Regions from separate parts of the Rouxiella chamberiensis genome, predicted to be linked through region 2. Evidence: predicted binding sites of a transcription regulator. Region 2 holds the regulator's gene; each other region holds the start of a gene.
The links. The regulator LexA, encoded in region 2, represses DNA repair genes until DNA is damaged. The targets are predictions, from matches to a motif close to TNCTGTATGTACATACAGNA.

Region 1: the regulator LexA is predicted to act here: its motif matches at 1,743-1,762, upstream of O1V66_RS10000 (metal-dependent hydrolase).
Region 3: the regulator LexA is predicted to act here: its motif matches at 1,383-1,402, upstream of uvrB (excinuclease ABC subunit UvrB).

The regions. Positions count from the first base shown of each region.
Region 1 covers NZ_CP114058.1:2,162,698-2,165,980, forward strand. Annotated here, with positions in the region: gene kduI (5-dehydro-4-deoxy-D-glucuronate isomerase) at 1-832, shown strand, start outside; gene kduD (2-dehydro-3-deoxy-D-gluconate 5-dehydrogenase KduD) at 870-1,631, shown strand; gene O1V66_RS10000 (metal-dependent hydrolase) at 1,781-2,338, shown strand; partial or broken gene O1V66_RS10005 (L-cystine transporter) at 2,524-3,283, shown strand, end outside.
Region 2 covers NZ_CP114058.1:3,373,226-3,376,508, forward strand. Annotated here, with positions in the region: gene O1V66_RS15650 (CsbD family protein) at 45-254, opposite strand; gene dinF (MATE family efflux transporter DinF) at 389-1,729, opposite strand; gene lexA (transcriptional repressor LexA) at 1,887-2,495, opposite strand; gene O1V66_RS15665 (diacylglycerol kinase) at 2,603-2,971, opposite strand; gene plsB (glycerol-3-phosphate 1-O-acyltransferase PlsB) at 3,098-3,283, shown strand, end outside.
Region 3 covers NZ_CP114058.1:2,557,021-2,560,303, reverse strand. Annotated here, with positions in the region: gene O1V66_RS11880 (ABC transporter ATP-binding protein) at 1-395, opposite strand, end outside; gene uvrB (excinuclease ABC subunit UvrB) at 1,503-3,283, shown strand, end outside.

The sequences.
Region 1 (3,283 bases), 1.2 Mb from region 2:
AGTTCGTCAAAGTATTCATAGCGATCACGCAAAACAACTCGATACCACCGGTCTGCGTCAGGAGTTTCTGATCGAAAAAATCTTCGAGCAGGACAACTACACCATGACCTACAGCCACATTGACCGCATTATTATCGGCGGCGTAATGCCCGTTAATAATGTGGTTACCGTGGGCGATGAAGTCGGTAAGCAACTGGGCGTGAGCTATTTTCTTGAGCGTCGCGAGCTCGGCGTCATCAATATCGGCGGGCCGGGCCTGATCGTGGTCGATGGCAAAACCTATGAAATCGGCAACGAAGAAGCCCTCTACGTCGGCAAAGGTGCGCGGCAGGTCGATTTCAGCAGCGTGGACGCAAGCCGCCCGGCCAAGTTCTATTACAACAGTGCCCCTGCGCATTCGCGTTTCCCGGACAAGAAAATCACGCTCGCCGAGGCTTCTCCGCAGACACTGGGCGATGCTTCGACTAGCAACCGCCGCACCATCAACAAATTTATCGTGCCGGACGTGTTGGAAACCTGTCAGTTGACGATGGGTCTGACCAAGCTTGAGGAAGGCAGCCTGTGGAATACCATGCCGTGCCACACTCACGAGCGCCGTATGGAAGTCTATTTCTACTTTGATATGGATGCAGACACCGCCGTCTTCCACATGATGGGCCAACCGCAGGAGACACGTCATCTGCTGGTGCATAACGAGCAGGCGGTGATTTCGCCGAGCTGGTCGATTCATGCGGGCGTCGGTACCAAGCGCTACACCTTTATCTGGGGCATGGTCGGGGAAAATCAGGTGTTCGACGACATGGATCACGTGGCCGTCGGCGATCTGAAATAGTTTTTAATTATTGGCAAACCACAGGCGGTATAGGGCTATGGTGCTTAACAGTTTTGATTTGCAAGGAAAAGTGGCGCTGGTGACAGGCTGCAACACCGGTCTCGGACAGGCGATGGCGATAGGTTTGGCGCAGGCAGGTTGCGATATTGTCGGCGTCAACCGTTCCGAACCCAACGAAACGCTGGACGCCGTGCACGCGCTCGGCCGCCGCTTTCTGGACCTGCGCGCCGATCTTACCCGCATCGACGCCATTCCTCGCCTGCTTGAAAGCGCCGTTAGCGAGTTGGGCCACATCGATATTCTGGTCAACAATGCCGGGATCATTCGCCGTGAAGATGCGCTGAATTTCAGCGAGAAAGACTGGGATGACGTGATGAACGTCAACAGCAAGACCCTGTTCTTCATGGCGCAGGCGGTGGCGCGGCAGTTTATCACCCAAGGCGGCGGCGGCAAGATAATCAACATTGCTTCCATGCTGTCGTTTCAGGGCGGGATCCGCGTGCCCTCCTATACCGCCTCCAAAAGTGCCGTGATGGGCATTACCCGCCTGCTGGCCAATGAATGGGCCAAACACGGCATTAATGTCAATGCGATTGCACCGGGCTACATGGTAACCAACAACACTGAACAGCTGCGCGCCGACGAGAGCCGCAGTCAGGAAATTCTCGACCGCATTCCCGCAGGCCGCTGGGGCGAACAGGAAGACATTATGGGGCCGGTCGTCTTTCTGGCGTCCAGCGCCTCGAACTACGTAAATGGTTATACTTTGGCCGTTGATGGCGGCTGGCTCGCGAGATAGTGACAAAAGGCGTCATGACACTGTCACGAGTCGATAATTATTACCTTTTTAATCAAAAGGTTGACAAATAGTTACAGGGTAACACCTTCCGCGAGAATGGGCTTTCACCTATACTGGATAAAATAACAGTTATTCAGTTCGGAAGCATTATGACTGCGGAAGGTCATCTCATTTTCTCCATTGCCTGCGCAGTGTTTGCCAAGAAGGCACAATTATCGCCTGAGCTTGCTCACGGCGACTGGTGGCATATTGTCCCGGCGTCACTGTTGATGTCACTGGTGCCTGATATCGATCACCCCAAATCGCTGCTCGGTCAGAGGCTGAGGTTTATCTCGCAGCCCATTGCCCGAATATTCGGCCATCGTGGATTCACGCACAGTCTGCTTGCCGTTGCCGCAGGCGTTTTTCTGCTGAAAACGCGTTTGCCGCCAGACTGGGTTATCCCTATCGATGCGCTGCATGGCATGGTGATTGGCTATTTGAGCCATATTCTGGCCGACATGCTGACTCCCGCGGGTGTGCCGCTGCTGTGGCCCTGTCGCTGGCGTTTTCGCCTGCCTATCATCACCACGCAAAAGGGCAATCAGCTCGAGCGGATTTTTTGCCTGCTGATGGTCGGACTGACCTTGTTTTGGCCGGACTGGTCGCCTATTATCGGTGCCATCAATCCGCACAGCCTCGACTTTATTTTGAAGTATTTGACTTAATAACGTCTATAAAATGGTCATATCGTTTAACCAATACACAATATTAAGCGGAAAGTTATAGCCCATTCCTTTTGGTTATAAGAGCTTGCCCTCTCATTCTGGTACTCTACGCCCATCGTTAAGCGCTGCCTTATTATTCCCTCTGGCAGCCTTCTCAAGTGAATCAATTCTCTGGAGCTTTGGGTATGAATCTTCCGCTGATTTTAAACGTGGTAGTGTTTGTTGCCCTCCTTTTGCTGTTGGCCAAATCAAGCCGCAAGCAATGGAGTCTGGCAAAGAAAGTCCTCGTAGGCCTGCTGGTCGGCGTGGTATTTGGTCTGGCCTTGCAGTTGATCTATGGATCCGACAGCGCCGTACTGAAAAACTCGATTCCGTGGTTCAACATCGTTGGTAACGGCTATGTTCAGCTACTGCAAATGATTGTCATGCCGCTGGTATTTGTGTCGATTCTGAGTGCGGTGGCGCGTCTGCATAATGCCTCCTCGCTGGGTAAAATCAGTTTCCTGACCATCGGTACATTGCTGGTTCACTACGCTGATTGCCGCACTGGTGGGCGTGTTTGTAACCAGACTGTTCGGCCTGACGGCGGAAGGTCTGGTGCAGGGTACGCAGGAAACCGCCCGTCTGGCGGCGATTCAAACCAACTATGTGGGCAAGGTTGCCGACCTGACCGTGCCGCAGATGATCCTGTCCTTTATTCCTAAAAACCCGTTTGCCGATCTCACCGGTGCCAGCCCGACCTCGATTATCAGCGTCGTTATCTTCGCCGCCTTTGCGGGCGTTGCCGCGTTGCAGCTGGTGAAAGACGATGCCGAAAAAGGCCCGAAGGTTCTGGCGTTTATCGACATCCTGCAATCCTGGGTGATGAAGCTGGTACGTCTGGTGATGAAACTCACCCCTTACGGCGTGATGGCGCTGATGACCAAAGTGGTGGCCGGTTCAAAC
Region 2 (3,283 bases):
AGCAGCTTTTAAATTTCAGGACGCAGCATTCGAGAAACTATCGACTACCAATGATACTTGTTGTCGGTTTCCCAAGACTTGAGTTCTTTTTCGGCTTCGTCTTTCTGGTATCCATAACGTTCCTGGATTTTACCGACGAGCTGGTCACGTTTCCCTTCAACGACTGTCAGATCGTCGTCGGTCAACTTGCCCCATTTTTCTTTAACTTTACCTTTAAACTGTTTCCAATTACCGTCTGCTTGATCCTTATTCATAATCAACTCTCCTGTTTAGCTCTGGTTTTGTGGCATTTGCTTAATGCCTTTCAACAGTTCTAATTGTAGTAGAGAGTTTCGAAAATGCAGGGATATTGGGTCAATCTGCTAATAACTAGGAATAATCCAAGGATTTAAAACCAGGTGTCGTGTTGCCAGTGTCGACGCCATATCCAACCCAGCGCCAGACCCCGTACGGCCAGAAACACCGTCACCGCCAACCAGAGCGCGTGATTGCCGAGTACAGGTAATGACAGCAGCGCCAGCGCATAGCCGCCGGCCGCAATCGCCATACTGTTGCGCATCTCCCTGCCCCGCGTCGCGCCGATGAACATGCCGTCCAGCAGATAACACCAGACACCCGCCAGCGGTAACACGACCTGCCATCCGAGATAGCGGTCAGCCAGTTCACGCAGTTCCGGCAAAGACGTCAGAAGGTTGACGATGTGCTCTCCGGCCACGGCATACACCAGGGCGAACGCCAGCGCGACGAGACCGGCCTGCCGACAGGCCGCGTGCCAGAATTGAAGCAGTCGAACTTTATCCTTCGCGCCAAAGGCCTGCCCGGAATGCGCCTCGACGGCATAGGCAAAGCCGTCCAGCGCAAAGGTGGTGAAGGTCAGCAGATTCATCAGAACCGCATTGACCGCGATAGTCTGGCTGCCCAGTCGTGCTCCGATAATGGTCAACGACGCAAAACACAGCTGAACCATCAAGGAACGCAGCATGATGTCGCGGTTAAGCGCGATCAGTTTGCGCAGATTGCCCTGCCAGGACCGCTTCAGAAGCGGCCAGTCTATGCCGTACCTTTTCATGACAATCGAGACCAGCCAGAGGCCGAGCGCAAGCGTGGCGAATTCGGAACAGACGGTCGCAATCGCCGCCCCTTTGACATTCCAGCCGAGTCCGACCACCAGCCAAAGATCAAGGACTACGTTAATCAGATTCCCGACGATAAGCATGATAACCGGTGCGCGCACATATTGAATGCCGAGCAGCCAGCCGAGTATCACCATGTTGGCCAATGAAGCCGGTGCGCTGTACCAGCGAATCGAGAGAAAAATCTGTGCCTGCTGCAACACGGCCTGACTGCCGCCCACAATCTGCAAGGCCAGAGTAATCAGCGGCTGACGCAACAAGAAGATAAGCGCACCGGCTATCAGCGCCAGCAGGAAAGGCTGTACGAAGGCGCGGGCCAGCAGAACGTTGTCTCGTGCGCCAAGCGCCTGCGCGGTGAGTCCGGTCGTGCTCATGCGCAGAAACAGCAGCAGCATAAACAGAAAACTGGTGACCATCGCGCCAATGGCGACACCGCCGAGATAGTCGGGGCTGTCGAGATGGCCAATAACGGCAGTGTCGACCAGACCCAGCAACGGCACGGTAATGTTGGAGAAGATCATTGGCAGAGCCAGCAACCACAGTGCTTTGTCGGTCGGGCTAAAGAAGGTTTTTCCAAGGGCAGCGAGTGCAGACATGAAAGATGGCGCTCATCAAAAAGATATCGGCCCATTTAAAGGCAAATATATTAACGCAAGGCGGAAAAAGGACGCAGCATGACGACGCTAAAAGGTCGTCATACGCGCATTCTGCACAGTGGGGCAAGTACAGAATTGAATTCGGAGGACTATAGGATTAGGACCAGTCGCCGTTGCGAATAACGCCTACTGCCAATCCTTCAATGCTGAAACTCTGTTCGCGCAGATCAACCACGATAGGGTCGAAATCGTTGTTTTCAGGAAGCAACTGAATAATGTTGCCCTGTTTTTTCAGGCGCTTGACGGTAACTTCGTCGTCGATGCGTGCCACCACAACCTGACCATTACGGGCATCCTGGGTTTTATGCACGGCCAGCAGATCGCCGTCGAGAATACCGATATCACGCATCGACATACCGCTTACGCGCAGCAGGAAGTCGGCGTTGGGTTTGAACATGGCCGGATCGACCTGATAATGTGCCTCGATGTGCTGGGTAGCAAGCAGCGGTTCACCGGCGGCAACGCGGCCAATCAACGGCAGACCGTCTTCTTCTTCCATCAGCAGGCGAATACCGCGAGACGCACCGGAAACAATCTCGATGACGTTTTTACGGGCAAGGGCTTTCAAATGCTCTTCGGCCGCGTTGGGAGAACGGAACCCGAGACGTGTGGCAATTTCTGCACGCGTTGGCGGCATACCGGTGGTGGCGATATGATCGCGAATAAGGTCATAGACCTCTTGTTGTCTAGCTGTAAGTGCTTTCATTCCGCCCCCTGTTTGTTTATACAGTCTAGCTGTGAGTATATACAGGTAAAGGTGGAATGAAAACCAGAGAGTACACAAAAAACAGACATTAAGCGGCTTTTAAATATTCAGCGCCAGTGCGGCACAAGGATTGCCAGCCAGGTAAAAACGGCAAACAGAATCGCGATAAGCACGGCCGCCGATCCCATATCTTTGGCCCGACCGGAAAGCGGATGAAATTCGGGTCCGATTCGGTCGATTGCCGCTTCGATGGCACTGTTCAGCAATTCCACCACCAGCACCATAATCAGTGATCCCACCATTAAAATCCGTTCGATGCTGCTCACATCCAGGTAAAATGCCAGTAAGATGGCAGGAACGACGACGACGGCTTCCTGACGAAATGCGGCTTCGTTCTTCCAGGCTGACGTCAGGCCCTTGAGGGAATATCCGGCAGCCTTGTAAATACGGGTGAGTCCTGTGACCTGATTTGCCATAATATTTTATGTCTTAAGGTGATTTTCAGGCATTTTAGCCTGAATCCGTTATCCTATCACCACAGATCTCATACCTGCTTTCTGGTATCCTTGCCGCGAATTGCTAACAAGAGGCTTCACGTTTTTATGTCAGGATGGCGTAGACTTTATTATACCTTGCTGAATTTACCGCTAAAAATGCTGGTAAGCAGCAAGGTCATTCCTACAGATCCGGTGACGGAGTTGCGTTTGGATCCCACGCGCCCGATTCTGTATGTTTTGCCTTACAACTCCAAGGCCGACCTTCTGACGCTGCGGGCCCAGTGCCTGGCG
Region 3 (3,283 bases), 820 kb from region 2:
GAGCCCAGCTCTTTCAACGACGGAAAAAGATCGTAAACCTGTAAAGGCACGCGGCGGGTTTTGTTGCGTCCGGCCATCATGGCAATTTGCAGGTTTTCATCGACGCTCATCTGCGAAAAGATCTGTCTTCCCTGCGGCACGTAGCCAATGCCCATCTGCGAGCGCGTTTCCACGGGCATCACCAGCAGGTTTTGCGGCGCCTGATTGGCAGACTGCCAGATCATGGTGCCGCTTTTCACGGGCAAATGGCCCATGATGCAGTTGATCAAGGTGGTTTTACCCACGCCGTTTCGGCCAATCAGACAGTTGCATTGCCCTCGATACAGCTCGAGATTAATGTCCCACAGAGTATGATTTTGTCCATAGTACTGGTTAACTGCTTTTACGCTTAGCATCAGTTGTTCCTCACTTATTACGCGCTCCGCTGAACACAACATTCGACGACTCCTGTCCTGTTTCTGACATTTTTACGATGCCGACAGCCTGTTAACACAGAATAAAGTTCGGTTTTTAGCACCAAACCTATCAGCATTAACGGGCGAAAAACGGCTATCCCGTAGTGCTAAACGGCTTAAACTGACGTTTATTTGCCTTAAAAGCCTTCACAGTTACCAAAAAGTGGAAATATTGTTGGTTTGACGTCACTCAGCACAAAATTTGTAAAGGTGGCGTTGTGAACTGATAGTGCAACTCTCGGGCCAACTCTTGACCGATAACTCTGAAAGGGGATTTATCGCGGTAAAATAGGGTTATGGCGGGTATGAAATGCCTTGACGCATTATCACGAGTAATGTTTTTGCGCCAGCCATTGTTAACAAGGTGCACTTTGCCAGTGCCACCCCTCAAGGTTTTGGTGCAAGCTAAAAACCGCAAAGAGGCGAAAAGAACGATAAAGACGAGGATCCAGATTTTGCAAATGAAAACAGGGCCTTTATCTAGGTCAAATCTGAATATATATAGTCATAAAAGTGTAAAAAAATAACTAAAAAAACGACAGATTTGGCAGGATTTTCAGATTGTCTAATTTTGTCAATGCAGGCCCCAAGCGGCGCGCTGAGACTTATCCACCATTCCTGTGGATAACCTTGTGTATGAGACAGAGAAAAGTTGCTGTAGGCTAGTCTGGGCGCGGGTTGAGCTTAGTTTGGCCGGATTGTCGGCTTTTTAAGGAAATTCCTATTTTTCAATGTGTTAATTAAAATCAATAGCATGAATGTTTACGCGAGTTCGCTGTGTAAATTTTCGTCAATAGGTATTGAAAAAGTTTGCACAAGTCGTCATCTGGGGATAAGGGATCCTTTATAGGGAATTTCAAAAGGCTGCATGCCCCACGATGCACCTGATTTCGCCGCGGATGCCCTCTTAAGACAAACTCCCTTTTAACCTGTGTATTTATCCAGTATAATATATGATCTACACTTTGTAGTGATCCTTTTGACAAGAAGGGGAGGTGTTACAGACTTCCTCTCCGTCTCGCACGTTCTCATCTCAGGTAGCCCGCAATGAGCAAAGTATTCAAACTACATTCTGAATTCAAACCGTCGGGCGATCAGCCCGAGGCAATCCGTCGTCTGGAAGAAGGGCTGGAAAACGGCCTGGCGCATCAGACTTTGCTGGGTGTAACCGGTTCGGGCAAGACTTTCACCGTCGCCAACGTTATTGCCGATCTCAATCGGCCAACGATGGTGCTGGCACCCAACAAGACGTTGGCAGCGCAGTTGTATGGCGAAATGAAAGAGTTCTTCCCTGAAAACGCGGTGGAATATTTTGTCTCTTATTACGATTACTATCAGCCCGAAGCCTACGTGCCAAGCTCCGACACCTTTATCGAGAAAGATGCTTCGGTAAACGAACATATCGAGCAGATGCGTCTTTCCGCGACCAAGGCCCTGCTTGAACGTCGCGACGTCATCGTGGTGGCCTCGGTGTCGGCCATCTATGGTCTGGGCGACCCGGATCTCTATCTCAAGATGATGCTGCACCTGACCAAGGGCATGATCATCGATCAACGCTCGATCCTGCGGCGTCTGGCCGAGCTGCAATATGCACGTAACGATCAGGCATTCCAGCGCAGTACATTCCGCGTGCGTGGCGAAGTCATCGACGTTTTCCCGGCGGAGTCGGACGATCTCGCCCTGCGTATCGAGCTGTTTGACGAAGAGGTCGAGCGTCTGTCGCTGTTCGACCCGTTAACCGGGCAAATCTCGCAGGAAGTGCCGCGTTTTACCATTTATCCCAAAACCCACTATGTTACGCCGCGCGAGCGCATTGTGCAGGCGATGGAAGAGATCAAAGACGAACTGGCGGATCGCCGTAAAAATCTGTTGTCGAACAACAAGCTGCTGGAAGAGCAACGCATCAGCCAGCGCACGCAGTTTGATCTCGAAATGATGAACGAGCTGGGTTACTGCTCGGGCATCGAGAACTACTCGCGCTACCTGTCCGGTCGCGGCGAGGGCGCACCACCGCCAACCCTGTTTGACTACCTGCCGCCTGACGGGCTGCTGATTGTCGACGAGTCCCACGTTACCATTCCGCAAATTGGCGGCATGTACAAAGGCGACCGTTCGCGTAAAGAGACCCTGGTTGAATACGGTTTCCGTCTGCCGTCGGCGCTGGATAACCGTCCGCTGCGTTTTGAAGAGTTTGAAGCGCTGGCGCCGCAGAGCATTTATGTTTCTGCTACGCCCGGCAACTATGAAACGGAGAAATCCGGCGGGGATGTCGTCGAGCAGGTTGTCAGGCCGACCGGACTGCTTGACCCCTTGATTGAAGTGCGTCCCGTCGGGACTCAGGTTGACGATCTGTTGTCTGAAATCCGCAAGCGCGTTGCCATTAACGAACGTGTGCTGGTCACCACCCTGACCAAACGAATGGCCGAAGACTTGACCGAATATCTCGAAGAGCACGGCGAAAAAGTCCGTTATCTGCACTCCGATATCGACACCGTTGAACGTGTTGAAATCATTCGCGATTTACGTCTCGGCGAATTTGACGTGTTGGTCGGGATAAACCTGTTGCGAGAAGGGTTGGATATGCCGGAAGTCTCGCTGGTGGCGATTCTCGACGCCGATAAAGAGGGTTTCCTGCGTTCCGAACGTTCTCTGATTCAGACCATTGGTCGTGCGGCGCGTAACCTCAACGGCAAGGCGATTCTGTATGGCGACAAGATTACCAAATCGATGGCCCGCGCCATCGAAGAGACGGAACGTCGTCGCGCCAAGCAGGAAGCCTACAACCTCGAGAAAGGCATTACCCCACAGGGCTTGAACAAGAAAATCGG